Regions from separate parts of the Streptomyces sp. NPDC059696 genome, predicted to be linked through region 1. Evidence: riboswitches for the same ligand, from Rfam matches in the RefSeq annotation. Region 1 holds a riboswitch; each other region holds the start of a gene.
The links. Region 1 has a riboswitch for thiamine pyrophosphate ahead of ACFV20_RS20310 (thiamine ABC transporter substrate binding subunit). Riboswitches for the same ligand answer to the same signal wherever they lie in the genome.
Positions count from the first base shown of each region.

Region 2: it holds a riboswitch for thiamine pyrophosphate, as region 1 does, so the genes downstream of both, thiO (glycine oxidase ThiO) here and ACFV20_RS20310 (thiamine ABC transporter substrate binding subunit) in region 1, are expected to answer to the same signal.
Region 3: it holds a riboswitch for thiamine pyrophosphate, as region 1 does, so the genes downstream of both, thiC (phosphomethylpyrimidine synthase ThiC) here and ACFV20_RS20310 (thiamine ABC transporter substrate binding subunit) in region 1, are expected to answer to the same signal.

Region 1 covers NZ_JBHWFG010000017.1:76,074-86,042, reverse strand. The annotation lists gene ACFV20_RS20320 (ABC transporter ATP-binding protein) at 1-692, opposite strand, end outside; gene ACFV20_RS20315 (ABC transporter permease) at 693-2,294, opposite strand; gene ACFV20_RS20310 (thiamine ABC transporter substrate binding subunit) at 2,333-3,397, opposite strand; TPP riboswitch at 3,492-3,598, opposite strand; gene rlmN (23S rRNA (adenine(2503)-C(2))-methyltransferase RlmN) at 3,651-4,757, opposite strand; partial or broken gene ACFV20_RS20300 (transposase) at 5,130-5,548, shown strand; gene ACFV20_RS20295 (PLAT/LH2 domain-containing protein) at 5,704-6,468, shown strand; gene ACFV20_RS20290 (hypothetical protein) at 7,139-7,330, shown strand; gene ACFV20_RS20285 (hypothetical protein) at 7,413-7,595, shown strand; gene ACFV20_RS20280 (SRPBCC family protein) at 7,623-8,072, opposite strand; gene ACFV20_RS20275 (phosphatidate cytidylyltransferase) at 8,197-9,324, opposite strand; gene frr (ribosome recycling factor) at 9,324-9,881, opposite strand.
Region 2 covers NZ_JBHWFG010000035.1:32,464-42,432, reverse strand. The annotation lists gene ACFV20_RS30130 (deoxyribonuclease IV) at 1-356, opposite strand, end outside; gene pknB (Stk1 family PASTA domain-containing Ser/Thr kinase) at 415-2,346, opposite strand; gene ACFV20_RS30120 (thiazole synthase) at 2,530-3,327, opposite strand; gene thiS (sulfur carrier protein ThiS) at 3,330-3,530, opposite strand; gene thiO (glycine oxidase ThiO) at 3,527-4,711, opposite strand; TPP riboswitch at 4,709-4,820, opposite strand; gene ACFV20_RS30105 (hypothetical protein) at 4,873-5,223, shown strand; gene ACFV20_RS30100 (NAD(P)/FAD-dependent oxidoreductase) at 5,256-6,497, shown strand; gene ACFV20_RS30095 (Rv2175c family DNA-binding protein) at 6,562-6,927, shown strand; gene thiE (thiamine phosphate synthase) at 7,230-7,886, shown strand; gene metF (methylenetetrahydrofolate reductase [NAD(P)H]) at 8,006-8,929, shown strand; gene ACFV20_RS30080 (hypothetical protein) at 8,986-9,918, shown strand; gene ACFV20_RS30075 (phytoene desaturase family protein) at 9,946-9,969, opposite strand, start outside.
Region 3 covers NZ_JBHWFG010000003.1:202,119-212,087, reverse strand. The annotation lists gene ACFV20_RS04715 (SsgA family sporulation/cell division regulator) at 1-395, shown strand, start outside; gene ACFV20_RS04710 (YibE/F family protein) at 607-2,334, opposite strand; TPP riboswitch at 2,407-2,596, shown strand; gene thiC (phosphomethylpyrimidine synthase ThiC) at 2,589-4,373, shown strand; gene ACFV20_RS04700 (hypothetical protein) at 4,461-5,333, opposite strand; gene ACFV20_RS04695 (metallophosphoesterase) at 5,517-6,602, opposite strand; gene ACFV20_RS04690 (LacI family DNA-binding transcriptional regulator) at 6,878-7,990, opposite strand; gene hisC (histidinol-phosphate transaminase) at 8,422-9,501, shown strand; gene ACFV20_RS04680 (cyclophilin-like fold protein) at 9,677-9,969, opposite strand, start outside.

The sequences.
Region 1 (9,969 bases):
CGCGCGACGAAGGCGTCGGCGGGCCGCTGCCACACCTCGAGAGGCGTGCCGGACTGGGCGATCCGCCCGTCCCGCATCACCACGACCCGGTCGGCCAGCGCGAAGGCCTCCCCCTGGTCGTGCGTCACGGCGAGCACGGTCGTACCCAACCGGCCGAACAGTTCCTTCAGTTCGACGACCAGCCGCTCCCTCAGTGACCGGTCGAGCTGGCCCAGCGGCTCGTCCAGCATCAGCAGCCGCGGGCTCGGCGCGAGGGCCCGGGCCAGCGCCACCCGCTGCTGCTCCCCGCCGGACAGTGAGGCGACGGCCCGGCGGCCCGCATCCGGCAGCCCCACGAGGTCCAGCAACTCCTGGACTCGTTCGGGCCGTTGCGGTCTCGGCTCGCCGCGCATCCGCAGCCCGAACGCCACGTTGCCCGCCACGTCCCGCTGCGGGAACAGCTGATGATCCTGGAACATCAGCCCGACGCCCCGCCGGTGCGCGGGCACGCCCGCCTGGTCACGCCCGTCGAGCACCACCCGGCCGGCGTCGAGCGGCTGCAACCCGGCCACCGCCCGCAGCAGCGTCGACTTGCCGCTGCCGCTCGGCCCGAGCACACACACGATCTCGTGCTCGGCGACCTCCAGATCGACGGCGTCCAGCACGGCACGCCCGCCGAAACGGACCGTCGCACCCTCCAGGCTCAGCAGCATCTAGAACTCCCCGGTCTGGTCCGTCCGCAGCCTCTCCAGCACCAGCAGGGCCACCGCGCACACCACCATCAGCATCGTCGAAAGGGCCATCGCCTGCCCGTAGTTCAGGTCACCGGGCCGGCCCAGCAGCCGGGCCACCGCCACCGGCAGCGTCGGCCGGTCGGGCCGCGCGATGAACACCGTCGCGCCGAACTCCCCGAGGGACACCGCGAAGGCGAACCCGGCCGCGATCAGCAGCGCCCGCCGCACCATCGGCAGGTCCACCTCCCGCCACACCCGCCAGGGCGAGGCCCCGAGCACCGAGGCCGCCTCCCGCAGCCGCACGTCCACCGCCCGCAGTACGGGCAGCATGGTCCGCACCACGAACGGCACCCCGACCAGCGCCTGCGCGAGCGGCACCAGGATCCAGGAGGACCTCAGATCCAGCGGCGGCTCGTCGAGGGAGATCAGGAAGCCGAAACCGACGGTCACCGCGGACACCCCGAGCGGCAGCATCAGCAGCGCGTCGAAGCCGCGCACGAACCGCCCGGCGTCCCGCCGGGTGAGCGCGACCGCGGCGAGCCCGCCGATCACCACGGCGATGAGCGTGGCGGCGACGGCGTACGACAGGGAGTTGCCGATCGCCTCGATCGGCGGGACCAGGAACACTCCCCCGTCCTGCCGGGTCAGGGCCCGGTAGTAGCCGAAGGCCGGGGCGTCCAGCGACCGCTGCACCAGCACGGCCAGGGGCAGCACCAGCAGCAGGGCGACGGTGACGAGCACCCCGCCGAGCAGCGCCCACTGCCCCGCGCCGCGCGGCCGGCGCACGGTCATGGACGCGTCCACCAGCCGCAGCGCGGTCTCCCGCCGCCGTACGGTCCAGGCGTGCACGACGAGGATCGCGCCCACCGCGACGAACTGGACGAGGGTCAGCACGGCCGCCGTCGACAGGTCGAAGATCTCCGACGTCTGCCGGTAGATCTCCACCTCCAGGGTGGAGAAGGTGGGCCCGCCGAGGATCTGCACGACACCGAACGAGGTGAAGGTGAACAGGAAGACCATCAGCGCGGCGGCGGCCACGGCCGGGGCGAGCGCGGGCAGGGTGACCCGACGCCAGGCCCGCAGCGGGGACGCCCCGAGCATCCGGGCGGCCTCCTCCTGCCGCGGGTCGAGCTGCGCCCAGAGCCCGCCGACGGTCCGGACGACGACCGCGTAGTTGAAGAAGACGTGCGCGAGCAGGATCGCCCACACGGTGGTGTCCAGCCGTACGCCCCACAGCTCGTCGAGCAGCCCGCCCCGCCCGACGAGCGCCAGGAACGCCGTGCCGACGACGACCGTCGGCAGCACGAACGGGACGGTCACGACCGCACGCAGGACCTGTTTGCCGGGGAAGTCGAAGCGCGCGAAGACGTACGCGCCGGGCAGCGCGACGAGCAGGGTCAACACCGTGGAGACCAGCGCCTGCCAGGTGGTGAACCACAGCACGTGCCGGACGTCGGACTGGGCGAGCACCTCCCCGATCCGCCCGAGGTGCCAGACCCCGTCGGCTTTCAGACCGCGCGCGACGATCGCGGCGACGGGGTAGGCGAAGAAGACGGCGAAGAACGCGACGGGCACGGCCAGCAGACCGAGCCGCGCCGCGCTCCCGCGCCGGGTGCGGGCTACTTCAGTACGAGTGACGTCCACGACTTGACCCACTGGTCGCGATGGTCGGCGATCTTCGCCGGGTCCATGGTCTCCGGGTCCTTCGCCTGCGGCCCGTACTTCACGAACTCCGGCGGCACCTGGGCGCCCTCGGTCACCGGGTAGACGAACATGTTGAGCGGCATGTCCTCCTGGAACGTCCTGCTGACCAGGAAGTCGAGGAAGGCCTTGCCGCCCTCGCTGTTCCTGGCGCCGGCCAGCAGCCCCGCGTACTCGACCTGCCGGAAGCAGGTGCCCTCGGCGACACCGGTCGGGGCGGTGCTCGGCTTCGGGTCGGCGTAGACGACCTCGGCGGGCGGCGAGGAGGCGTACGACACGACGAGCGGCCGGTCGCCCTTGGCCTTCCTGCCACTGGCCGAGCCGGAGAACTCCTGGTTGTAGGCCTGCTCCCAGCCGTCGACGACCTTCACGCCGTTGGCCTTGAGCTTCTTCCAGTAGCCCGCCCAGCTGTCGTCTCCGTACGCGGCGGCCGTGCCGAGCAGGAAGCCGAGCCCGGGCGAGGAGGCGGAGGCGTTCTCGGTGACGAGCAGGTTCTTGTACTGCGGCTTCACCAGATCGTCGAAGGTGCGCGGCGGCTGCAGCTTGTGGTCGGCGAAGTACTTCTTGTCGTAGTTGACGCAGATGTCGCCGGTGTCGACGGGCGTGACGCGGTGCTTGTCCTGGTCGACGCGGTACTCGGGCTCGACCCGCTCGGATCCCTTCGCCTCGTACGACTGGAACAGGCCGTTGTCGAGGGCGCGGGACAGCAGGGTGTTGTCGACGCCGAAGAGGACATCGCCCTGCGGGTTGTCCTTGGTCAGGATGGCCTTGTTCACGGCCTGGCCGGCGTCACCGTCCTTCAGGACGTTCACCTTGTAGCCGGACTGCTTCTCGAAGGCGGCGATGACGTCCTCGGACGCGGCCCACGAGTCGTGGCTGACGAGGGTCACGGTCTTGGGGTCGCCGGACCCCTGACCGCCGTCGGACGACCCGCAGGCGGCGAGCGTGCCGACCAGGCCGAGCCCGACGACCGCCGCCGTCATCCGCTTCTTGTTGTTGCTCACTGGATTCCTCCTGGAGGACCAGGAGAAGACGCGGCCCTGCCCGGGACTCCGGGTCCCGGGCAGGGCGCAACAGCTCGAGTGGTGACCGATCTCCCTACCCAGAATGACCTGGGCCAGGTTCGGAGGGTCTGCGGCCGTGTGCCGCACTCTCAGCGCTGTGGCGCTCCCCTGTCGGAATATGCAGGTGTGATGGTGAAGGTGCCTCTGTGAAGCTGTACTGACGACGGTCAGACTACCGTTCGGTGGCGGCGAGCTGACCACACGCCCCGTCGATCTCCTGACCTCGGGTGTCCCGGATCGTCACCGGCACACCATGGGCGGCGATGGCCTCCACGAACGCCTTCTCGTCCTCGGGCCGCGAGGCGGTCCACTTCGAGCCGGGCGTCGGGTTGAGCGGGATGAGGTTGACGTGCACGGGCTTGCCCTTGAGCAGCCGCCCGAGCCGGTCACCGCGCCAAGCCTGGTCGTTGATGTCCCGGATCAGCGCGTACTCGATGGACAGCCGGCGCCCGGACTTGGCGCTGTACTCGAACCCGGCGTCGAGCACCTCGCGCACCTTCCACCGGGTGTTCACCGGCACGAGGGTGTCGCGCAGCTCGTCGTCGGGGGCGTGCAGGGAGATCGCGAGCCGGCACTTGAAGCCCTCGTCGGCGAACCGGTGGATGGCCGGGACGAGTCCGACAGTGGAGACGGTGATGCCCCGCTGGGACAGGCCGAGGCCGTCGGGCTCGGGGTCGGTGAGGCGCCGGATGGACCCGATGACCCGGTTGTAGTTCGCGAGGGGCTCGCCCATGCCCATGAAGACGATGTTGCTGAGCCGGGCCGGTCCGCCGGGGACCTCCCCGTCCCGCAGGGCCCGCATGCCGTCGACGATCTGGTGCACGATCTCGGCGGTGGACAGATTGCGGTCCAGTCCCGCCTGCCCCGTCGCACAGAACGGGCAGTTCATGCCGCAGCCGGCCTGCGAGCTGATGCACATGGTCACCCGGTCCGGGTAGCGCATCAGCACGGACTCGACGAGCGTCCCGTCGAACAGCCGCCACAGGGTCTTGCGCGTCGTGCCCTGGTCGGTCGACAGATGCCGTACGACGGTCATCAGCTCGGGCAGCAGCGCTTCCTGCAGCTTGCTGCGGGCACCGGCGGGGATGTCCGTCCACTGCTCCGGATCGTGCGCGTACCGCGCGAAGTAGTGCTGCGAGAGCTGCTTGGCACGAAACGGCTTCTCCCCGACGGCCGCGACGGCCTCCTTGCGCTCGGCAGGAGTGAGATCGGCAAGATGCCGCGGCGGCTTCTTGGCTCCGCGGGGGGCGACGAAAGTGAGTTCTCCGGGCTTAGGCATGGCCGTACCAGTGTCGCAGATCGATTCACGTGGCCTGCGGCCGAAGGGTCGCAGGGGGGTCGTTGACCGTCGTCATCTGTCGTCGTTGGCCACCCTCGGACGGCCCACAGACGGCCCGGCTCGGGGGTCACCCTGCGGCTATCGATAGCAGCAGGGGCCGCTAACGATAGCGGCAGTGATAGCGGCCAGAACCGCTAGTGACCAGCCTGTTAGCGAATAGCGGCCCGTCTGGGCAGGTCCTAGAATCGCGCCGTACAGCGACTCTGAGAGGGGCCCGGCCGGACCGCGTCGGGCCGCGTCGGGCCGCGTCGGGCCGATGCGGGTACGGGCGAGTGGGAGCTCCCTCACGCTCTGGTGGTGGGGTGTGCCCTCATGGCTGAGCGGCTGGTCGACGACATCTTCACCGCGCTCGACGAGCAGACGGTCGTCGTCCCGGGCACCGGCACCCTCGATGTGATCGTCCCGTCGCTGGCGAAGTCGCTGGCCGCCGTCCATGAACTCCCACCTGGCCTCCTACGCGGGCCTCGAAGCAGTCCGGCACGTCGATCCACGGCGAACACGCCCCCAAAGGCGGAAACCGGCAACTGAAACGGGCGATGTTCCTCTCCGCGTTCGCAGCCGTGCACGATCCCGCATCCCGCACCTACTACGACCGCTGCCGAGCCTTCGGCAAAACCCACACCCAGGCCCTCCTCCGCCTCGCCCGCCACCGCATCAGCGTCCTGTTCGCCATGCTCCGCGACGGAACCTTCTACGAGCCAAAGCGCCCTCGCTTGACGAAGAACTATTAGGGATAGACCGTAATCGACTACTCCACTTGCGGAAACCTCACAGCAGCAAGTGACGTAGTCGAGAATCACCAGACGAGAAAATATACGACTCCCCACGGGTTGCGATCAGCACGCCCGAAGGAGCATTTTTCCAATGGTCGGCAACTGGGGGGTGTATGACCGACTACCGCATCGTCGTCCATACGGCTGACATCGATGGGGCCGGAACAGATGCCAACGTGTACCTCACCCTGTTCGGGAGTGCTGGCAGCAGCGGCGAAGTCCAGATCGACTCACCCGCAGACGATTTCGAGCGAGGAAGCGTGTGCATCCGCTCATTTACCTTCCCGGAACTTGGATCGCTGGAGTCACTCCACGTTCGACACGACAACAGCGGCAGTCTTCCGGGATGGTTCCTGGACCGCATCGAAGTGACCAACGAGTCGGATGGTTCGGAGTGGTCATTCGAGTGCAACAGGTGGCTTTCCGAGACAGATGACGACGGCCGAATTGATCGGCGACTGAAGGCAACTCAAATAGATAGGTGGGGGAGAATGCCTGTCATTGTAGACAAGTACATCACCGTCGCAGAATGGAACACCGACGTCGACACCAACGTGAACCTCAAGAATGGCGACTGGGTCGACATCAGCGCAAGCGGCAGCATCTGGGCTGGCGTGTGGTTCACGGGCGAAAACGGCCCCAACGGCTGGACCGGATGGAGCGCCAGCAACGACAGTCCCCTTCCCGGTGCGGCGCCATTCAGTCTGCTCGGAAAGACGGCCGAGGACGGCTACTTCTTCATCGGCTCCTCCCTGCGGCGCCCCTATCGCAATGAGAGCCTTGGCCCGGGTGAAACGCGCCTGGCTCTACGCATCAACGACAACAAGCCCGGAAACGGGTCTGGCGCCTTCTCGGTGAGGATCCAGATCTGGCGCTGACGGGAACCTGCGTCAGCAAAGAAGCCTCACCATCACTCTGCTGAACGCCGTGACTGTGCCGCGGCCCAGTCCACCTGAGTTAGACCGATCTCGCGTGCCGACACGGCCCAGGGACGGCCCAGGGACGGCCCAGCAACAAGGGACAGGCCCTTCACCGTCGACAAACGTGCAGGTGGGGGGCCCGTCCAGGTCTTGCGCCTACGAGTTCTCCGGGCTTCGGCATAACCCTCCCTGTCGCAGATCAACTGCGGGTTCCCGGGCGGGAGTGGGGTGGGGGCGATCACCTGTGGGTGCCTGCTGTCAGTGCGGGCCGGCCCCGGACGGCTCAGAGGCGGCCCCGCTCCCATCACCTGATGGTTCCCCGCCACCCGTCCAGCCGGACCCTGACCTGGTGGTTGCGGTCGTTGTGCCGGGAGACCTCACCGCTGACCGGCTCTCCGAGCGCCGGTAGTGCCATGCCCGACGGCATGCGCGTGATCTCTGCCCAGCACTACGGCGTCCGGCGCACGGCCCACCCGTGCAAACCCCGAAAGGCCGGTGCCCGACAACTTCTCCGCTGACCTTGCTCCCCACCGGCGGAGCCCCAACAGCCACCACCCAGCCCGCCCGCTCACGCGGCCGTCTTGAGCTGGCAGGATGGGGCGGTCCATCACAGGAAGCGGGGGCGGGCATGGTCGTGCTCATACTGTCGGTTGTCGTACTGCTCCTCATCGGCGGCTGTGTGTGCGTGTACTGGTCAGCCCGGGGCGACGCCCCGCGCTGGGCGCGGGGGGTGGCCAAGGTGACGTTGCTCGGCAGTGAGATCGCCCGCAGTGCGAGCCGGAGTTCCCGCTCGCGGCAGAGCGACGGGGACGACGACTAGCGGTCCCTGCGCAGCCCAGGGCCGCCGGGCCCGGCCGCGCGGAACCGGGTGTTCCCCCGGAGGGAAGGGGCACGCGCGAGCCATGACCTCCTTCTTCGTGGCGCACGCGGCCCATGCGGCCCACTCGGCCCCTGTCCAGCTCGCAGAGAGATGGCAAGGCCCCCCGTGGTTCAAGTGGGCCTTCCTCGGGGTGTGGGCCCTCTGCGGTGTGTTCGTCCTGTTCAAGCTGCGCCAGAACGGCTGGAAGTTCCCCCGGCGGCGTTGAGCCGAGCCACCCGGGGGTCCGGACCCGCTACTCGGCCGTGTGCTCCAGGTGGTCCTTGAGGAGCTGCTCGTTGCGTGGGAGCTCCTTGCGGACCTGGGGGCGCACGACCAGCGGGACCAGGACCTTGCCCATGCCGTGGCCCTCGAAGTCGATGTCGATCGTGACGTGCGAGCGGCGGCCCTCGTCGTAGGGCTCGACCTCGCCGTGGACCTGTGCCCGGACCGGGCCGTCGACGCCGCGCATGCCCCAGCTGTGCGGCGGGTCGTACTCGGTGACCTCCATGGTCATCGGCATGACACGGCGGCCGACGTGCCGGGTCACCCGGACCTTGCTGCCGATGCCGACGGGCCCCTCGTCCAGGCGCTCCGCGGACACCGCGCTCAACTGCCACTCCGGCATGTGGCCGGCGTCCATGACGTACTGGTAGACCTCCTCGGGACGGCGATCCACGTCGATGCTCTCTCGAATGATGGCCATGATGGCCTCCTTTGGGAGGTACACCTGAATCGTCCCACTGCAGGCCCTCGAGCGTCTCCCCGAGACAGCGGTGAGCCCCTGCCCGGCCGGGCAGGGGCTCACCGACAAGCCGGTCGGCGCGGGCTCAGCCGGATCCCACGAACAGCACGAGCAGCAGCCACACCACCGGAGCCGTGGGCAGCAGCGAGTCGAGCCGGTCCATGATGCCGCCGTGGCCGGGCAGCAGCGTGCCCATGTCCTTGATGCCGAGGTCCCGCTTGATCATGGACTCGCCGAGGTCGCCCAGCGTGGCGGTGACGGCGACCGCGAGGCCCAGCACCAGGCCCTGCCACCAGGCGCCGTCGTCGATGAGGAACTGCATGCACAGCGCCCCCGCGACCATGGCGAAGGACACCGCGCCGAGCAGGCCCTCGCGGGTCTTGCCGGGGCTGATGCGCGGGGCGAGCTTGTGCCGGCCGAACCGCCAGCCGACGGCGTACGCGCCGGTGTCGCTGACGACCGTCAGCAGCAGGAAGGTGAGCACCCGCTGCGGCCCGTCGTCCGCGGTCAGCATCATCGCGACGAAGGTCGCCAGGAACGGCACGTAGAACGCCGCGAAGACGCCGGCCGTGACGTCCCTGAGGTAGCCCTCGGGCGGTTCGGTCATGCGCCAGACGAGCACCGCCAGTGCCGTGAGCGCCATCGCGACCCACGCGCCCTCGGCACCCCGGACGTACCCGGTGACGACCATCGCGGCACCACCGAGCGCGAGCGGTACGAGCGGCGCCCGGATGCCCTTGCGTTCCTCAAGGCGCTTGGTCAGCTCCCACAGGCCCACCACCACGGCCACCGCGACGACACCGACGAACACGGCCTTGACGACGAACAGCGACGCGACGATCACCACACCGAGCCCGACACCGACCCCTATCGCGGCACTCAGGTCGCGACCCGCGCTCTTCTTCGGCGGCTTGGGGGCCGGCTGCGAGGCGTCGGGCATGGGCTCCGGATTCGTGTCGTTTCGGACCGGGGTGCCGCTCATCCGAGCAACCCCCCGGTCGTCATCCTGGTTTCCGCCGAATTCGGTCACGTCGGGCACGATGGGCATGGGGCGAGTCTGAGGCGCTTCATACGCATCGTATGCGGGACCCGCCGGAGCGGCCCCCTGGACGTGCCCCTGGCCGGTGCCCTGGATGTGCCCGTGACCATGCCCTTGGTCGGTGGGCCCCCAGTACCCGGCCTGTGGCGGCGCCCCCCAGGAAGAGTCGTTCATCAGACCTCGAGCAGCTCCGCTTCCTTGTGCTTCAGGAGCTCGTCCACCTGCGCGACGTACTTCGCGGTGGTGTCGTCGAGCTCCTTCTCCGCACGGCGGCCCTCGTCCTCGCCGACCTCGCCGTCCTTGATCAGCTTGTCGATGGCTTCCTTGGCCTTGCGGCGCACGGAGCGGATCGAGATCTTCGCGTCCTCGCCCTTGCCCTTGGCGACCTTGATGTACTCGCGGCGGCGCTCCTCGGTCAGCTCGGGGAACACCACCCGGATGATGTTGCCGTCGTTGCTCGGGTTGACGCCCAGGTCGGAGTCACGGATCGCCTGCTCGATGTTCCGCAGCGCGGTCTTGTCGAACGGGGTCACCACGGCCATGCGCGGCTCGGGCACGGAGAACGAGGCCAGCTGGTTGATCGGCGTCGGCGCGCCGTAGTACTCGGCCACGATCTTGTTGAACATCGCCGGGTGCGCACGGCCGGTGCGGATCGCGGCGAAGTCCTCCTTGGCGACCACGACGGCCTTCTCCATCTTCTCCTCGGCCTCGAGGAGGGTCTCTTCGATCACCACTTGCTCCTGCGTGTGAGTAGGCCCGGCTGCGGTTCCATGAGGGGCGGCGGCCGGCTGCGTCGCGTCTTCTTCCTGCACGGTTCCC
Region 2 (9,969 bases), on a different contig from region 1:
CTGCCGGTGTGCACGACCACGCCCAGCGCCCCGATCTCCCGCCCGCGCCGCAGGGAGTGCCGCAGCGACTCCACCGACCGCTCCACCGTCGCCTCGGTGTGCGAACCGAAGTTGATCAGGTAGGGGGCGTGCACGTACGCCGGGATCGACCCGTCCGCGCACGCCGTACGGAACGCCTCGTCCTGCTGGGGATTGCCGGTCGGGGTGGCCCAGCCGCGCGGGTTGGCGACGAAGACCTGGACGGCCTCGGCCGCCAGGTCACGGGCGTACGACAGACCGACGGAGTGGAGCCCACCGGCCACGGGGACGTGGCCGCCCACCGGGTTGCGGGAGGGGCCGGACAGCTGAGTGTTCACCCGTTCAGGGTGTCATGCGTCCGGCCCTGCCCCCGCCACGGGCCCGCGCCCGCCGGCCTCACCTGATCGTGATGGTGATCGTGGAGCCCTTGGGCGCGGTCCGGCCGCCCTCGACGGACTGGCTCTTGACCTCGTCGCCGAACAGACCGAACAGGCCGCGGTCCTCGTCGACCTCGAACCCGGCGCCCTCCAGCGCCTGCCTCGCGTCGTCGACGTTGTCACCGACCACGTCCGGGACCTCGATCATCTCGGGGCCCTTCGACAGCGTCAGCGTCACCGTGTCGCCCTCGGCGGCGGTGCCGGACGCGGGGGACTGCCGGACCACCTGGCCCTTGTCGTACTCCGAGGAGGTGACCCGCTCGGTGGCGATCTTCACCTTGAGGCCCGCCTCCGTCAGCTCGGACCGCGCGTCGGCCTCGTCGGAGCCGGTGACGTCGGGGATGTCGACGGGGGCGCCCTTGCTGACGACCAGCGCGACGGCCGTGCCCGCGCGCACCTTCGTACCGTCGGCCGGGCGCGCGGAGACCACCGCACCGCGCGGCACGTCCTCGCTGAACTGCCGGGTGACCATGCCCGGCTCCAGCCCGTCGTCCTTCAGCAGGTCCCGCGCCTCGCCCAGCTCCTGGCCCGCCAGGGCGGGCACGCGCACCGTCTCGGGGCCGTCGGAGACGGTGATGCCCACCGCGTCGTTGCCCCGGATGCGCGCCCCGGCCTTCGGGTCGCTGCTGATGATCCGGCCGCGCTCCACGGTGTCGCTGTAGGCGTGCTCCACCTTGCCGAGTTCGAGGCCGGCGTCCCGCAGCCGGTCCTCGGCCTGGTCCTGAGTCTTCGCCAGCAGCGGCGGGACCTCCGTGAACTGGCCGGAGTTGATGTACCAGACGCCGACGCCCAGGCCGAGCGCGAGCAGCACCGCGACGACGATCGCCGCCGGGCCGCGCCGGGATCCCGGACGGCGCCGGACGGGCGGGGGAGGCGGCGGAGAGGCGAAACGGCTGGTGCGGTCGAGGGACTCCCCGGCCGCGTCGTCCTCGTCGGCCGGCAGCGGGTGCGGCGTGGTCAGGGCGCGCGGGATCACCGTCGTCCGGTCGTCGCCGTTGTCGTGGTCCATCGCGAGCGCCTGCGGCGGCACCGCGTCCAGCTGGTCGTCGTCCAGCCGCTGGCGTCCGTCCCGGACCTGCGCGAGCAGCGCCACGGCGTCGTGCGGGCGCACCGCCGGGGTGCGGGCCGTCGCCGAGGCCACCATCGCGTCCAGCTCGTAGGCCATGCCGGGCACGGCCGCCGACGGCGGGGGCACGTCCTCGTGCAGGTGCTTGTAGAGGATCACGGCGGGGGAGTCCCCGTCGTGCGGCTTGTCGCCGGTCAGCATCTCGTACAGCATCACGCCGCACGCGTACACGTCGACGCGGGGGTCGGCGGTGCCGTCCTCTATCTGCTCCGGGGCCAGGTACGAGACCGTGCCGAGCACGGTGCCGGTGGTGTTCGTCACCGTGTCGACGGCCCGGACCAGGCCGAAGTCGGCGACCTTGACCCGGCCGTCGTCCCCGATCAGCACGTTCTCGGGCTTCATGTCGCGGTGCACGAAACCGGCGCGGTGGGCGGCGCCCAGGGCGGCCAGCACGGGCTCCAGGATGTCCAGGGCGGCCCGCGGCTGCAGGGCCCCGCGCTCGCGCAGCACGTCCCGCAGGGTGCAGCCCGCGACGTACTCCATCGCCAGGTACACGTACGAGCCGTCGGTGCCCTGGTCGAAGACCTGCACCACGTTCGGGTGGGCCAGCCGGGCCACGGACTTCGCCTCGCGGATGAACCGCTCGACGAACGAGGCGTCGACCGCGAGCGAGGGGTGCATCACCTTGAGCGCGAGGACCCGGTCGAGCCGGGTGTCCACGGCCCGGTAGACCGTGGCCATCCCGCCGACCGCGATCCGCGCGTCGATGCGATACCGGCCGTCGAGCACCTGCCCGACCAAGGGGTCCTGAAGGGTCGTGTCCACGCAGGCGAGTGTACGAGCCATGACCGACAGCCCCGTCCCCCCGGCGGAATCCGGGGCGGGACTGCAGCCGACCTGTGACGTGTCCCCCGGGCCGTGTGCCATGACCCCCCTGCCACCGGAACGGGGCGGGGGTGCAGCCGACCCGTGGCGTGCCCCCCGGGCCGTGTGACGCGACCCCCCGGGCTACCGGAAAGCGGGCCGCTCCGGGTCCAGCACGGCCATGCCCTCCGCCGGCGACGACGCCTCGGCGAAGTGCCGCCGGGGGATCCGCCCCGCCCGGTACGCCAGCCGCCCCGCCTCCACCGCGTGCCGCATGGCGTCGGCCATCAGCACGGGCTCCTGCGCCCGTGTCACCGCCGAGGCGAGCATCACACCCGCGCAGCCCAGCTCCATGGCCAGTGCCGCGTCCGAGGCCGTGCCGGCGCCCGCGTCCAGGATCACCGGCACGCGCGCGTGCTCCACGATCAGCTGGAAGTTGTGCGGGTTGCGGATGCCGAGCCCGGAGCCGATCGGGGAGCCGAGCGGCATGATCGCCGCGCAGCCCACGTCCTCCAGCCTCCGCGCCAGCACGGGGTCGTCGTTGGTGTACGGCAGCACCGTGAAGCCGTCGTCGACCAGGGTCTCGGCCGCCTCCAGCGTCTCGATCGGGTCCGGCAGCAGCGTGCGCTCGTCGGCGATGACCTCCAGCTTGACCAGGTCGGTGCCGAGGGCCTCGCGCGCGAGACGGGCCGTGAGGACGGCCTCGCCGGCGGTGAAGCAGCCCGCCGTGTTGGGCAGCACCCGGATGCCCAGCCTGTCCAGGACGGACAGCACCGAGCCGTGCACCGAGGCGTTCACCCGGCGCATCGCGACCGTCGTCAGCTCCGTCCCGGACGCGGCCAGCGACCGCTCCAGCACGTCGAGGCTGGGCGCCCCGCCGGTACCCATGATCAGACGGGACGTGAAGGACGTACCACCGAGGACGAACGGGTCGTCGGCCATGGTCAGCCTCCCTGGACGGCGGTGAGGACTTCCACGCGGTCTCCCTCGGAGAGGGGCGTGGAGGGCCACTGGGTGCGGGGGACGACGGTCTCGTTGAGGGCGGCGGCCACACCCGAGGGCGAGGCGGTGAGCGACCTCACGACCGTGTCGAGAGCCGTGCCGGGCCCGACGTCCCGGGGCTCGCCGTTGACGGAGATGTTCATACGGGCTGCTCCGTGAGTGCGGTGGCGGGGGAGAAGCGCTTCGGCGTGAAGGGGCGGGCCTCCTCGGGGAGTTCGCCCGTCGCCAGGACGTGGGCCAGGGCGTCGCCGGTCACGGGGGTGAGCAGGACGCCGTTGCGGTAGTGCCCGGTGGCCAGCAGCAGGCCCTCCAGACCGGTCGGGCCGAGCAGGGGCGCGTTGTCGGGGGAGCCGGGCCGCAGACCGGCCCGGGTCTCGGTGAGCGGCAGCTCGGTGATGCCCGGGACCAGTTCGTGCGCGTCCCGCAGCAGCGCGTACACGCCGCCCGCGGTCACGGTGGTGTCCCAGCCCAGCTCCTCGCTGGTGGCCCCGACGACCAGCTCGCCGCTCGCCCGCGGCACCAGGTAGACGTGGCTGCCGCGCACGACCGCGCGCACCGTGCGGCTCAGGAACGGCCCGTGCCGCTGCGGCATGGTCAGCCGCAGGACCTGCCCCTTCACCGGCCGCACGGGAGGCAGCACGTCCTCGGGGACGCCCGGGAGCCGGCCGCTCAGGCTGCCCGCGGCGAGCACCACCTGTCCGGCGGCCACCTCGCTCCCGTCGGCCAGGACGGCGCCCGCGGCCCGCTCCCGGACGACGGTGAGCCGCTCCGCCCACGTGCGGTGGAAGACCACGCCCGTCCGCTCGCACGCGGCGACCAGCGCCCCGGCCAGCCGCCGGGGGTCGATCTGGTGATCGCCGTCGACCCGCAGCCCCCCGCGCACCCCCGGCGCGAGCATCGGCTCCAGGCGCCGGCACTCGCGCCCCGACAACCACTGCGACTCCAGCCCCGACTGCTGCTGCAGGGCGTGCAGTTCGCGCAGGTGGGCCCGGTCGTCGGCGTCCAGCGCCACGGCGAGCGTGCCGCAGCGGCGGTAGCCGAGGTCCCGGCCGGTCAGCTCGGTGAGCTCGGCGGCGAAGTCCGGGTAGCGGCGGGCGGAGGCGAGGTTCAGGCCGAGCAGGGTCTGCTCGCCGTAGTGCAGTTCCGTGACGGCGGCCAGCATCCCGGCGGCCACCTGTGCGGCTCCGCCGCCGGGCTCGGGGTCCACGACGGCCGTGGCGAACCCGCGTTGCGCGGCCCGCCAGGCCGTGACCAGGCCGATGATCCCGCCCCCGATGACCAGGACGTCTGACGACGCGGACGTCGATGTGGACGTAGGCGACATGGGCGTCCAGCCCCTCCCTTCGCCGGCATGACCCGGATCAGGTTCGTACGGTCGGAGGCCGCCAGCCTCCCTCTCAGCCCGGTGCGTCCGGGCTCCCGCGAGTGCTTTACGTTGGCCACCCTAGCCCGATGCCCTGTCCAGCAGTAAGGGAGCCTCGTCCCATGGCCCGATCCCTCGACGGTCTCGTCCTCGCCCCGGTCGCCGACCAGGCCCCGGGCCAGGTGGGCACCCGCACCCGGTTCACCTATCACGAGCGGCAGGGCGAGATCTGGGCCGAGTACACCGGCGGTGACGTCGTACGCGGGCACTTGGTGGGTACCCGGGAAGGTGACCGGCTGGATTTCCGGTACGTCCAGCTCAAGCGGGACGGCACCACGTCCTCCGGGCACTGCGTCTCCTCGGTCGTGGAGCTGCCCGACGGTCGGGTGCGGCTGGAGGAGACCTGGGAGTGGGAGTCCCAGCGGGGCAACGGCACGAGCGTTGTGGAGCAGGTCACGGCGCACGAGCACTGACTGACAGAACGTCAGGTGTCTATGGTGATCAGGTGAGCGAGCAGACGCAGGAACCAGGTTCGTCCGCGCCGCGGCGCGTCGTCGTGGCCGGTGCGGGCATGGCCGGGGTGCAGACCGCCGTCGCGCTGCGCGAGCAGGGCTTCACCGGTGACGTGATCCTGATCGGCGCCGAGCCCCACCAGCCCTACGACCGGCCCCCGTTGTCCAAGGCCGTCCTGCTCGGCAAGTCCGAGGGCTCCGCCTTCGACGTCGACTTCGAAGCCCTCGGCATCGAACTGCGGCTCGGCTGCGAGGTGCTGGGCGTGCGCCCCGCCGACCACGAGCTGGACACCGAGGTCGGGCCCGTGCCGTACGACGTCCTGGTCGTCGCGACGGGCGCGGAACCCGTCCGGCTGCCCGGCACCGACGGCGTGCCGGGCGTGCACCTGCTGCGCACCCTGGACGACGCCGAGCGGCTGCGGCCCGTGCTGGCCCGCCGGCACGACATCGTGGTCGTCGGCGCGGGCTGGATCGGCGCGGAGTTCGCCACGGCCGCGCGCGAGGCGGGCTGCGCGGTGACCGTGGTGGAGGCCGCGGAACGCCCCCTCGCCGGGGCGCTGCCCGCCGAGGTCGCCGCCCCGATGGCCGGCTGGTACACCGACGCGGGGGCGGACCTGCGCACGCACGCGCGCGTGGAGCGCGTCGAGCCCGGTGCGGTCGTCCTCGACGACGGCTCGCGGCTGCCCGCGGACGCGGTCGTCGTCGGCATCGGCGCCCGCCCCGCCACGGCCTGGCTGGCCGGCTCCGGTATCGCGCTGGGCACCCACGGCGAGATCGTCGCCGACGAGCACCTGCGCACGACCCTGCCGGACGTGTACGCGGTCGGCGACTGCGCGTCCTTCCCCTCCGGGCGCTACGGCGAGCGCCTGCTGATCCACCACTGGGACAACGCGCTCCAGGGGCCGCGCACGGTCGCCGTGAACATCGTCGGAGGGGCCACCGGCGAGCCCTCGGCGGTGTACGACCCGGTGCCCTACTTCTGGTCCGAGCAGTTCGGGCGGTTCGTCCAGTACGCCGGGCACCACCCGGCCGCGGACACGACCCTGTGGCGGGGCGACCCCTCCGGCCCGGCCTGGACGGTGTGCTGGCTGCGGGGTGAACGCCTGGTCGCGCTGCTGGCGGTGGGCCGGCCCCGGGACCTGGCGCAGGGCCGCCGCCTGATCGAATCGGGCACGGCGATGAACCCGGTGCTGCTGGCGGATCCGGCCCGGCCCATGAAGGCGGCCACGGCCTAGCGGGCCCCGCCCGGGTGGACCGCCCGGCTTCCGACTGTCAGTGGCGAATGGCAGGCTGGTTCCCGTGACCGAGATTGACGCAAAGATCGATGCTCTCGTCCCCGCCTGGCTCACCCTCCCCGACATCGCCGAACAGTTCGGCGTCGAGGTGACGCGTGTGCGGCAGCTGGTCAAGGACGGCCAGCTCATCGCCGTACGCCGAGGTGAGAACCGCGCGCTGCACGTCCCCGCCGCCTTCATCGACGGGGACAAGGTCGTCAAGGGCCTGTCCGGGACCCTGACACTGCTGCGGGACGACGGCTTCACGGACGAAGAGATGCTGGAGTGGCTCTTCACCCCGGACGACAGCCTGCCCGGCACCCCCGCGCAGGCGCTCAGCGAGAACCGCGGCACGGAGGTGAAGCGCCGCGCCCAGGCGCTCGCGGTCTGACCCGGCCGCGACCGGACAACCGTCCGGTGCCGTGCGAGCGGGACCGGACCTGAACAACCGCCCGACGTGGGGCCGTGGCCCGGGGGTCACGGCCCGGGGGTGCCTCGTGCCCGGGCGACCTGCGCACCTCCCGGCCTCCCGCGGCGCCGCTCACCGCGGGGCCGCGACGCCCGGTGGGGCCCGTCCGTCCGTGCCGGGGGCAGGCGTAGGGTGCCCGAGGCGTGCGCGGCGGGCCGGGGCGATCCCGCGCCGCACGGCGCCCACGCGGACACCCGTACGCCACGACATCCAGGGGGACACGCATGACCGGCACCGCCGCCACCGCACGGGCCCAGCTCGCCGACGCCCGGGTCTACCTCTGCACCGACGCGCGCAAGCGGCAGGGCGACCTGCCGCAGTTCCTCGACGCCGTGCTGGCCGGCGGCGTCGACATCGTGCAGCTGCGGGACAAGGGCATGGAGGCCGGTGAGGAGCTGGAGCACCTGGCCGTCCTCGCCGAGGCCTGCGCCCGGCACGGCAAGCTGCTCGCGGTCAACGACCGGGCGGACGTCGCCCACGCCGCCGGCGCCGACGTCCTGCACCTCGGCCAGGGCGACCTCCCGGTCCCCGCGGCCCGCGCGATCCTCGGCGACGACGTCCTGATCGGCCGCTCCACCCACGCCGAGTCCGAGGCCGCCGCGGCAGCCCTCCAGCAGGGCGTGGACTACTTCTGCACCGGCCCGTGCTGGCCGACGCCGACCAAGCCCGGCCGTCACGCACCCGGCCTGGACCTCGTCCGGTACACGGCCGCCCTCGGCACCGACCGCCCCTGGTTCGCCATCGGCGGCATCGACCTGTCCCGCCTCGATCAGGTCCTGGAGGCCGGGGCCCGGCGCGTCGTCGTCGTACGGGCGATCACCGAGGCCGACGACCCGGGGGCCGCGGCGTCCGAGTTCGCCAAGCGGCTGCGGGAGGCGTAGGAGCGGCTTCGGGAGGCGTGGTGACGACGGTCTGTCCAAGGGATGGACAGCAAGCGGACAATCCGGGCAAATGTCGGCCTGCGGTTGGGGGACCGACAGCCCCTGGCTAACCTGCCGGTATGGCCCTCGGCACCGCATCCATCAGGTCGGACCACGCGCGCACCGTCCGCGACATGCTCGCAGCCGGCAAGACGACGTACTCGTTCGAGTTCTACGCCCCCAAGACCCCGAAGGGCGAGCGGAACCTGTGGAACGCGCTGCGCCGGGTCGAGGCGGTGGCGCCCGACTTCGTCTCCGTGACCTACGGCGCGGGCGGTTCCACCCGCGCGGGCACGGTCAAGGCGACCGAGGCGATCGCCTCCGACACCACCCTCACCCCGATCGCCCACCTCACCGCGGTCGACCACTCGGTGGCCGATCTGCGCAACATCATCGGCCAGTACGCCGACGCCGGGATCCGCAACATGCTCGCCCTGCGCGGTGACCCGCCCGGCGACCCGATGGGTGAGTGGGTGCCGCATCCGCGGGGCCTCGCCTACGCCGCCGAGCTCGTGGAACTGATCAAGGCCTCCGGCGACTTCTGTGTGGGCGTCGCCGCCTTCCCGGCGATGCACCCGCGCTCCCGCGACTGGGAGACCGACGTCCGCCACTTCGTCGACAAGTGCCGTGCGGGCGCGGACTACGCCATCACGCAGATGTTCTTCCAGCCCGAGGACTACCTCCGGCTGCGCGACCGGGTCTCGGCCGCCGGCTGCGACACCCCGATCATTCCCGAGGTCATGCCGATCGCCAGCGTGAAGACCCTGGAGCGGATCGGCTCCCTCACCAACGCCGCGTTCCCCGCTGCCCTGAAAGAGCGGATCCTCACAGCAAAAGACGATCCGGCCGCTGTACGCTCCATTGGGATCGAATTCGCCACGGAGTTCTGTGCGCGGCTGCTCGACGAGGGCGTGCCCGGCTTGCACTTCATCACGCTGAACAACTCCACCGCGACACTGGAGATCTACGAGAACCTGGGCCTGCACCACTCACCGCAGGCCTAGACCGTTCGCACCGGTATACGACACACTGCGTAGCGGCCACTGGGAGAGGGGCGTACATGGGCTGGGCGGTCCTCTACATCGCGTTCGGCATCGTCGCGCTGTGGCTGCTGGGCGAGGTGCTGCTGCAGTACAAGGCGCGGCTGCGCTGGCGCCTGCTGGCCTTCGCCGGGTTCCTCGGTGTCGTCGTCGGTGTGCTGATCCCGTCGGTGGTCGTGATCGGAGTGGGAGCGGCCGCCTTCGCGGTCGGGCAGACCTACGTCACCCTGTCGTTCCGCAGCGGCTTCGCGGCCGGCTGGGCGATGAACGCGCCCGCGCTGGGCGGCAGCAAGCGCCGCCGCGGCGAGCGCGGCCGCCAGGAGCCGACGCTGGAGGTCACCGGCCTCGAGGCCGAGGGCGGCTACGACGACGGGGCGGCCGCCTACCGCCGCGACCCCGCCCCCCACGGCCCGGGCGACGACTACGACGGGGACGACGTCTTCACCCCCGCCCGCTCCGCCCAGCCGGCGTCGGCCGAGACCACCGCCGTCTACGAGCCCCAGCCCATGCCCGAGGACAGCGGCTCGTACGGCGTCTACGACACCGGGTACCAGACCGCGGGCCAGCAGCCCCACGACCAGTACGCCGCCCAGGCCGCCGACCAGTCCTACGCCTACGACTACTCCGGCTACGGGACGCAGCAGGGCTACGACGCCACCGGCCAGCAGCAGTACGCCGCCTACTCGGACCCGTACATCGGCTCGTCGAACTACGGTCAGGGCACCTACGACGGCACCTACGGCGAGCAGCAGTACTACGGTCAGCAGGCGTACGGCCAGGAGCAGTACGCCGGCACCTACGGCGGGGAGACCCCGCCCGGCGGCGTGTGGGTCCCGCAGCAGCGCAACACCGACGAGTACGGGCAGGAACTGCCGCCCGAGCAGCCGTACCCCTACCAGGGCGGCGGGCAGCAGCCGCAGGGGAACGGCTTCGACGAGCAGTACCGTTTCTGAGGACCCCGCCCCGCGGCGGCGCCGTCCTCACTGCGAGCCGCGGAACTCCGG
Region 3 (9,969 bases), on a different contig from region 1:
TCGTGTCCGAGGAGCTCTCCTTCCGCATTCCGGTGGAGCTGCGCTATGAGTCCAGTGATCCCTATGCCGTCCGGCTGACGTTCCACTTGCCCGGTGACGCCCCGGTGACGTGGGCTTTCGGGCGGGAGTTGCTGATCGACGGGGTCGGCCGGCCGTGCGGGGAGGGCGATGTGCGCGTCACGCCCGTCGAACCCGACGCGCTGGGCGAGGTGTTGATCCGGCTTCAGGTGGGCAGCGACCAGGCGTTGTTCCGGTCCTCGACGGCACCGCTCGTCGCTTTCCTCGACCGTACGGACAAGTTGGTGCCGCTGGGCCAGGAGGGGTCGCTCGCCGACTTCGACGCGCACCTCGACGAGGCCCTGGACCGCATCCTCGCCGAGCAGGGCGCCGGCTGAGACATGGACCCGGCGGCACGGTGGAGTAACGCTTCACCGGGTGCCGCCGAGCTGTGAAGGAACGCTTCTTCCTGCGATCGTCCTACGATCTTCCTCGCGTCGGCCCCATCGGTCGGCCGTTCCCGGGTCGGCCCTTTCGGGTCGGCCGTTCTCGGTCGGGTACGCGAGTCGGCCTTCCTCAGGTCGGCGGGCCGTCGTGAACGCGGCGGCGTCAGCGCTTGCGGCGCCGACCCCTTCCACCGCGTGCCGGAACCGCGGCGGTCTCCGGGACGGGCTCCGCGCCGGGACGGTCGGCCGAGACCACCAGCGCCGCCAGGGCGGTGGTGACCGGCACCGAGGCGACCAGGCCGATCGAACCGACCAGGGTGCGCACGATCTCCTCCGCGACCAACTCGCTGTTGGCGACCGTCCCCACACTGGACTGCGCGATGGAGAACAGCAGCAACAGCGGCAGCGCGGCACCCGCGTAGGCGAGGACGAGCGTGTTGACGACCGAGGCGATGTGGTCGCGGCCGATCCGGATGCCCGCGCGGTAGAGCCCCCGCCAGCCCATCGACGGGTTGGCCTCGTGCAGCTCCCAGACCGCCGAGGTCTGCGTGACCGTGACGTCGTCCAGCACGCCGAGCGAGCCGATGATGACGCCGGCCAGCAGCAGACCGCTCATGTCGATCGTCGGGTACAGGCCGTGGATCAGCCCGGTGTTGTCGTCGGTGTTGCCGGTCAGAGCCGCCCAGTCGATGAACACCGAGCCGAGGACGCCGATCAGCAACAGTGAGATGAGAGTGCCGAGCACCGCGACGGACGTCCGGGCGGACAGGCCGTGACACAGGTACAGCGCGATGAGCATGATGGCGCTCGCGCCGACCACCGCCACGACCAGCGGGTTGGAACCCTGCAGGATCGCGGGCAGGATGAAGAAGTTCAGCACCATGAAACTGATGGCCAGCGCGACCAGCGCCATGACGCCCCGCATCCGCCCGACGATCACCACGGCGACGGCGAAGATGCCCGCGAGCAGCGCCATGGGCAGACCGCGGTTGATGTCGGTGACCGAGTACTGCAGGTCCTTCGGCGCAGAAGGCTCGTAGGCGACCACGACCTCCTGGCCCTCGTGCAGCTGACGGGACTGGTCCGGCTGGACGATCTCGGTGAACGTACGACCCTTGTCGTCACCGCTGTCGACCCGGATCGTCGCCCGCTTGCACGTGCCCTTCTCCTCCTGCACCGCGGAGGAGCCCTCGGCGGTGGAGGTGTCGCCGGTCGGCGGAACGCCCGAAGCGCCGGCCTCCTTGCAGCTCACCTCGACCACCTTGGTGACCGTGGCGTCCTGCGTCTGCCGGTCGAAACCGACTCCGGTGCGCTCGTGCGCCGGGGCGCCGCCCGGCCACAGCACGGCGAGACCGACCAGCACGGCGACGCCGAACGGGATCAGGATCGCCGCGATGACCTTGCGCAGGTGCTGGGAGACGGGGGTGGCCGGGCCATGACTGTGGGAGTGCCCGTGCCCGCCACCCGGCCCGGGACCGTGTCCGTGACCGCCGTGGCCACCGCCCCCGCCGTGACCGTGTCCACCGTCTCCGTCGGGGCCGCGACCGTGGCTCTGTCCTCCACCGCCTGCGGCCGGCCCCGGGCCCTGCCCGGCAGCGGGGCCGTGACCGGTGCTGTGGCCGGGGCCCTGCCCGTACGCGCCATGGTCCTGGGAGCCGAAGCCCGCGTCCTGCCCGTACCCGTACGCGGGTTCCCGTCTCGGGGCGGGAGGCTGTGTCCCGCCCGGCCCCCGAGGTCCGCGCGGTCGCTGTGGCCCGGCCGGTGCCTGCCCGGACCCGGTGGCGAAATCATGGCCCTCAGCAGGGCCGTCACCACGGCCGTTGCCGTTTCCGGCGCCGGATCCGCGGGGCGGCTCGGGCGAGGGGTAGGAGGGACGCTGCGTCGTGGTCACCGCCCGATCATCGCAAGAACGAGGGGGGCCCTCTGTTCACCGCGCCAGAATTGCCGCTAGCGTGGGGGCACCTTTTGTACACGCGGGAGCTCGGAGCACCGGGCTGAGAGGGCGCTGACCTCCGTCCCAGCGATGTTTCACATGAAACATCGCCGGAGTCGAGTGATGTTTCACACGAGACATCGCCGGACGGAAACCGCTGCGTCGACCGCCGAACCTGTTACCGGGTAATGCCGGCGTAGGGAGTAGGTCTCATGACCAACAAGGACGCACGCACGCCTGCCTCCGTTCAGGACGAGACGTCCGAGGAGGCCGGGAAGTCCATCGGCTGGCACAAGGCGTACATCGAGGGCACCCGCCCCGACCTGCGCGTGCCGGTCCGTCAGGTGCACCTCACCAACGGCCGGTCGGTCACGCTGTACGACACGTCCGGCCCGTACACCGATCCACTCGTCGACACCGACGTCCGCAGGGGCCTGTCGCCGCTGCGCGAGAACTGGATCATCGCCCGGGGCGACACCGAGGAGTACGCGGGCCGCCCCGTCCGTCCCGAGGACGACGGCATCAAGCACACCTCGCCCCGCGGCGGTCTCCGTAACCTGGACGCGGTCTTCCCCGGCCGGCCCCGCCAGCCGCGCCGCGGCAGGAACGGCGAGGCGGTCACCCAGCTCGCGTACGCCCGCCGCGGCGAGATCACGCCCGAGATGGAGTACGTGGCCATCCGGGAGAACGTCTCGCCCGAGGTGGTCCGCGACGAGATCGCCGCAGGCCGGGCCGTGCTGCCGGCCAACGTCAACCACCCGGAGATCGAGCCGATGATCATCGGCAAGCGGTTCCTGGTGAAGGTCAACGCCAACATCGGCAACTCCGCGGTGACGTCCTCCATCGAGGAGGAGGTCAAGAAGATGACCTGGGCGACCCGATGGGGCGCCGACACGGTCATGGACCTCTCCACGGGCCGCAACATCCACACCACGCGGGAATGGGTGCTGCGCAACTCCCCCGTGCCGATCGGCACCGTGCCGCTCTACCAGGCCCTGGAAAAGGTCGACGGCCGCGCCGAGGAGCTGACCTGGGAGATCTACAAGGACACGGTCATCGAGCAGGCCGAGCAGGGCGTGGACTACATGACCGTCCACGCGGGGGTGCGCCTGGCGTACGTGCCGCTGACGGCGAACCGCAAGACGGGCATCGTCTCCCGCGGCGGCTCGATCATGGCGGCCTGGTGCCTCGCGCACCACAAGGAGTCGTTCCTGTACGAGAACTTCGAGGAGCTGTGCGAGATCCTCGCCGCGTACGACGTCACGTACTCGCTGGGGGACGGCCTCAGGCCCGGATCGATCGCGGATGCCAACGACGAGGCGCAGTTCGCGGAGTTGCGCACGCTCGGGGAACTCAACCGGATCGCGAAGCGTTTCAACGTGCAGACCATGATCGAGGGCCCGGGCCATGTCCCGATGCACAAGATCAAGGAGAACATCGACCTTCAGCAGGAGATCTGCGATGAAGCTCCGTTCTATACGCTCGGCCCGCTGACCACGGACGTCGCACCGGCGTACGACCACATCACCTCCGGCATCGGTGCCGCGATGATCGCCTGGTGGGGCACGGCGATGCTGTGCTACGTCACGCCCAAGGAGCACTTGGGCCTGCCGAACCGCGACGACGTCAAGACCGGCGTCATCACCTACAAGATCGCCGCCCACGCGGCGGACCTCGCCAAGGGACACCCGGGTGCGCAGGAGTGGGACGACGCGTTGTCCGACGCCCGTTTCGAGTTCCGGTGGGAGGACCAGTTCAACCTGGCTCTCGACCCGGACACGGCACGGGAGTTCCACGACGAGACCCTGCCCGCCGAGCCCGCCAAGACGGCTCACTTCTGCTCGATGTGCGGTCCCAAGTTCTGCAGCATGAAGATCTCGCAGGACATCCGCCGGGAACACGGCGGCACGCGGACCGAGATCGAGGAGGGCATGGCTCTGAAGTCGAAGGAGTTCGCCGCGAGCGGTAATCGCGTCTACCTGCCCATCGCGGACTGACCGGCCGCGCACAGGCTCGGGGGCGGGTGAGGCCCCCGGCCTGTGGGAGGCGCCGCTCGGAACGGACTCCGAGGGCTGCTCCGACCGTTACTCCGGCTGGTGCTCCGGTCCTCCGAAGTCCGGGCTGGAGTAGTCCGGGCTGCTGAAACTGGGGCGCGAGCCGCGGTCGCCGTCGTCCGGGCTGGTGAACCCGGGGCGGTCGTAGCCGAGGTGCGGCATGCGGCTGACCGGGGCGGGCGAGGGCGAGTGGTGCAGCGCCGCGGCCGCGCCGGGGTCGGCGAGTGCTTCCCGCAGAAAGGGCAGGATGCCGCGTTCCAGCAGGGCCTCGTGCCAGGCCTCCTTGGCCTGGGCCACCTCGCCCCGCAGTTCGCCGTACGGCCCGACCTCGGCCGTGGGCTTGTTGCGCAGGGCGGTGAGCAGCAGCCCCACGGCGGCGACGAGGATCGCGATCGCGGTCACGCCACCGAACACCCAGCCCGTGGTGAGCATGGTCCGGGCGAATCCCTGCCCGGGATCGAGCATCCGCAGGATGTAGCCGACGAGCAGGAAGATCGCCGCGGCGGTCCCGGCCAGCACGGGTGCGAGGACGGCGACCACGGCGACGGCGCCCGCGCCCGTGGCCTCCGCGACCCCTCCCACGGTGGCGGCGAGCCCCGAGGCGTCCGCGCCCGGCTCGGAGGAGCCGGACCCGGACCCGCGCACGGCCGGTGAACCGGCCGACGCCGGCTGACGCAGTTCGTCGCGGACCTTGACGTAGTGCTGGTATTCGGTCGCCGCGGCCGCGGTGATGAGCGCGGTGGCGCTCAGGGCCATGGTGCGCAGCTGTTCGGGGTTGAGCCGCTGTCCGACAGCGGCCAGTTCCGGACGGTGTGGTGCGGAGCGCAGCGCCTCATCGAGGATCCGCTCGTATTCCTGGCGGTCCTCGCTCAGCAGGTGCTGCGGAACGCTGTTCATGTGCATCCCCCGATGCTCCGTAGGGCTTGGGGCTCGGCATGCTGACGAGCCGTCGGGCAGAAACGGAGGGGAGCCTGCTACGGATAAGCCGATGGTAGAGCGGTGACGGTGCGCGGTGACAGGGGGTTTACCGAAATTGACCCCGCACCGGCCCGGTCAGCCGAGGGGGGACGCCTGCGCGGTGAACGTTCACGTCTCCAGCGGCAGTTGCTGGACCAGCAGTTTTCCGGCCATGGTCACGCCACCGTCCATCGCGATGGCGAGTCCGTCGGCGTAGACGTGCGGGCCCTCGATCACGGGGTCGCGGCTCTCCTCGTCCTCCTCCGAGCCGACCTCACCGAGCAGATACGGAATCGGGCTGTGGCCGTGAACGATACGAGTGCCCCCGTACGTATCGAGCAGGGAGCGCACGGCCTCCGCGCCGCCCTCGTCGCGGAAGGAGAACCGCTTGGTGAACTTGCGGAACAGGTCCCAGACCTCGTCCGCGTCGTTGCGGGTGATCGTCTCGCGGACGGTGTCGTTGACCTCTTCGATGGAGCGGCCGTAGTCGAGGTAGGCGGTGGTGTCGGAGTGGACGAGCAGGTGCCCGTCGACCTCCTCGACGGCGTCCAGGCGGGACATCCACTGCAGGTGGTGGTCCTGGAGGCGGTCCATGTCGGTCTTCTGGCCGCCGTTGAGCAGCCAGGCCGCCTGGAAAGTGGCGGTGCCCGCTCCGGAGTTGACGGGGGTGTCGCCGAACCGCTTCGCACCCAGCAGGAGCAGCTCGTGGTTGCCCATGAGTGCCTTGCAGTAGCCACCGGCCGCGGCGGCCTCGGCGGACAGCCGCATCACCAGGTCGATGACGCCGATGCCGTCCGGGCCGCGGTCGGTGAAGTCGCCGAGGAACCAGAGCCGGGCGGTGCCCGCGCACCAGTTGCCGGCGGCGTCGAGCAGGCCCTTCTCCTGGAGGGCGGACACCAGCTGGTCGAGGTAGCCGTGTACGTCACCCACGACGTACAGCGGGCCCTGCCCGGTGGTGGACTGCGGGGCGGTGGTCTCGGGATCCACGGTCACCTGAACAGTGTCACCCCGGTTGACGACGGGAAGGTCGCGCTGGGTCGGCGTGTATCCCTCGGGGTAGGTCTCCTCGGGCGGCGGGGCGACCTCGGGGTGGACGCTGTGGACGTACGGACCGGCCTCGTGGACGTACGCGGGCACCCGGAAGTCGCGCAACGTCGCCGTCCGCTCCACCTCGGGTCCCTGACCGGCCCCCTGAGTCATCGACCCCTCCACCATCGCGCCGCATTGCACCGCATCGGACTGCCTGGTCGTAGCGGCCCGCGGGTGTCGTGGGCCCATCATAGGAATGCGGATCGTGTCATGTGATGACCCAGGGGTGGTGAATCAGAGCAAGAGTCCAGTTCACCGCGGCTTTCGCCCCGATTGGGCCAGGCTTTGACCACCGTGTGACCGCCCTCGCCCTTCTTCTCTTCGCGAGAACGATCCTTTCTCTCCGGGCGACCGGCCCGGTTTCTCCTCAGGAGGGCGATCTTCCCCGGCCGGGTGCGGGGTCAGGCGCCCTCGGGCGATCGCGGAGGGCTGACCGTCGTGCGCGGCGGGCGTCGCTGGGACGAGGTGCGCACGATCAGCTCCGTCGGTATCACCTGCTCCACCGGGTGGTCGGATTCCACTCCCTCGATGGCGTCGATGAGGAGCTGCACCACCGCGGTGCCGATGCGGCGTGGTTTCAGGGAGAGGGTGGTGATGGGCGGCTCGGTGTTGGCGTACACAGTGGACTCGCTGCAGCAGACCAGCAGCAGGTCGTCGGGGACGCGCAGGCCGTAGCGGCGGGCGGCGGCGAGCAGGTCGGTGCCGTTCGGGTCGAACAGTCCGTAGACCGCGTCGGGCCGGTCGGGCCGGGCGAGGAGCCGGTCCGCGGCGACGGCACCCGCGCACGGATCGTGCGCCGGATAGGCCTCGTAGACCGGATCCTGTCCCACACGCTCGCACCAGCGCAGGTACGCGGTGGTCGACAGGTGGGTGTAGGTGTCCGTCGTCGTGCCGGTCAGCAGGCCGATGCGGCGGGCGCCGGCGTCGGCCAGGTGGTCGAGGATGCCGAGGACGGCGGCCTCGTGGTCGTTGTCGACCCAGGCCGTGACCGGCAGTGCACCGGCCGGGCGGCCGTCGGAGACCACCGGAAGGCCTTGCCGGACGAGCTCGCTGACGACCGGGTCCTGGTCGGAGGGGTCGATGACGACCGTGCCGTCCAGGGCGACGTTCGACCACACGTCGTGGCGGGAGGTCGCGGGCAGGATGACGAGGGCGTAGCCGCGGGCGAGCGCGGCGGAGGTGGCGGCCCGTGCCATCTCGGCGAAGTACGCGAACTCGGTGAAGGTGAAAGGTTCATCCCCGTAGGTGGTCACGGTCAGGCCGATGAGGCCCGACTTGCCGGTACGGAGGGTCCGGGCGGCGGCGGAGGGCCGGTAGCCCAGCCGGTCGGCGACTTCCCGGACATGGCGCCGGGTGGCGTCCGGGAGCCGGCCCTTGCCGTTGAGGGCGTCGGAGACGGTCGTGATGGAGACTCCGGCGGCGGCGGCCACGTCTCTGATGCCGGCCCGACCCGGCCGGCTGCCTCGCCGTGAGGTTTCCGCGCGGCTCACCTGGTGCTTCCCTGCTGCTGTCATGGCGAGCCGATAGTAGGGCTCATGCGGTGGGGTAGTGCGGACGCATATGCACGCGTTGACAGGCACGTTTCTGCATGATCATTTAACCTCAATTGCCGTGGAAACAAAGGAGGTTGAGCGCTTTCTTGACAGTACGTGTGTTGTCGGCGCGCACGTGCCTGCCAAGTGGCTGAGGTTGCGAAGAGGTCTCAACTCACCTGCACGGGGGATGCGCGCCACGGCGTACACCACCGGCGCATAGATATATGTGCGGCGCGCCCCCGGATTCGTACGCCTTGGGGCGGCGATGCCCCAGATGCCAGTGGGGCTGGGGAGGACGAGGACGGCCGGTCGGCCGTGGCTATACGCAGCGGCGCCGAATCCTCATAAGGTGAGGAGTATTGGATGTCGGCGGCGGTCATGGGCCGCCGGTCTTCACGAGGAGGACTGCGGTGAGCGAGACGAGCCCCAAGCTGCGCGCCGAGCTGGAGGGGATCCCCACCTACAAGCCGGGCAAGCCCGCCGCGGCAGGTGGTCCGGTGGCCTACAAGCTGTCCTCCAACGAGAACCCCTATCCTCCGCTGCCGGGCGTGATGGAGAGCGTGACGGCGGCGGCCGGCAACTTCAACCGCTACCCGGACATGGCCTGCACGGGGCTGATGAACGAGCTGTCCGAGCGGTTCGGCGTGCCTCTCTCCCACCTGGCCACCGGTACCGGCTCGGTCGGTGTCGCCCAGCAGCTGATCCAGGCCACGTCCGGCCCCGGCGACGAGGTGATGTACGCCTGGCGCTCCTTCGAGGCGTACCCGATCATCACGCAGATCAGCGGCGCGACGTCGGTCCAGGTACCGCTGACCCCCGGTGATGTGCACGACCTCGACGCGATGGCCGACGCCATCACCGACCGGACCCGGCTGATCTTCGTGTGCAACCCCAACAACCCGACCGGCACGGTGGTGCGGCGGGCGGAGCTGGAGCGGTTTCTGGACCGGGTGCCGCGTGATGTCCTGGTGGTCCTCGACGAGGCCTACCGCGAGTTCATCCGCGACCCGGAGGTGCCGGACGGCGTCGAGATCTACCGGGACCGGCCGAACGTCTGTGTCCTGCGGACCTTCTCCAAGGCGTACGGCCTCGCCGGCCTGCGCGTCGGGTTCGCCATCGCCCATGAGCCGGTGGCGGCGGCGCTGCGCAAGACGGCGGTGCCGTTCGGCGTGAGCCAGCTCGCTCAGGAGGCGGCGATCGCCTCACTGCGGGCCGAGGACGAGCTGTTCGGCCGGGTCGGTTCGCTGGTGTGTGAGCGCACGCGCGTGGTCGACGGGCTGCGCTCTCAGGGCTGGACGGTGCCCGAGACCCAGGCCAACTTCGTGTGGCTGCGGCTGGGGGAGCGCACGGTCGCGTTCGCGCAGGCCTGTGAGCAGGCGGGTGTGGTGATCCGGCCGTTCCCGGGCGAGGGTGTGCGGGTGACGGTCGGGGAGGCCGAGGCGAACGACATCTTCCTGAAGGTGTCGGAAGGGTTCCTCAAGGAGCAGTAGGGCTCAGTAGGGCTTCGCGTGCCCGCCGGGACAAGGGGAGCTGTAGTGCTCCGCGAGTCCGGTCACCGGGCAGGAGGGCTGCAGCGCCCCGCGAGTCCGGTCACGGGGCGGGAGGGCTGTAGCGCTCCGGGGGCCGGTCACCGGGTAGGAGGGCTGGAGCGCCCCGCGAGTCCGGTCAGGGGCCCAGGAGTTCCACGCGGACGGGGTCGCCGTCCCGCACGGTCGCGAGCAGTCCCGGGTCGCCGTCGAGGCGGCCCAGGACGTTGCACGGGCCGGCGAGACGGCATTCGTCGCCCCGAGAGATCGGCGTGGGGCCGTAGGGGAGGGCGAGGGCATCACCGTCGATCCAGAAGGCGACGGTCCCCGGTTCGACGACCTCGCGGGCGCCTGTTTCACGTGAAACGGACACTCCCGTGTCGAAGTACACCTCCGCGCCCCAGGTCCGGGCCGTGGAGACGAGGGGCAGCG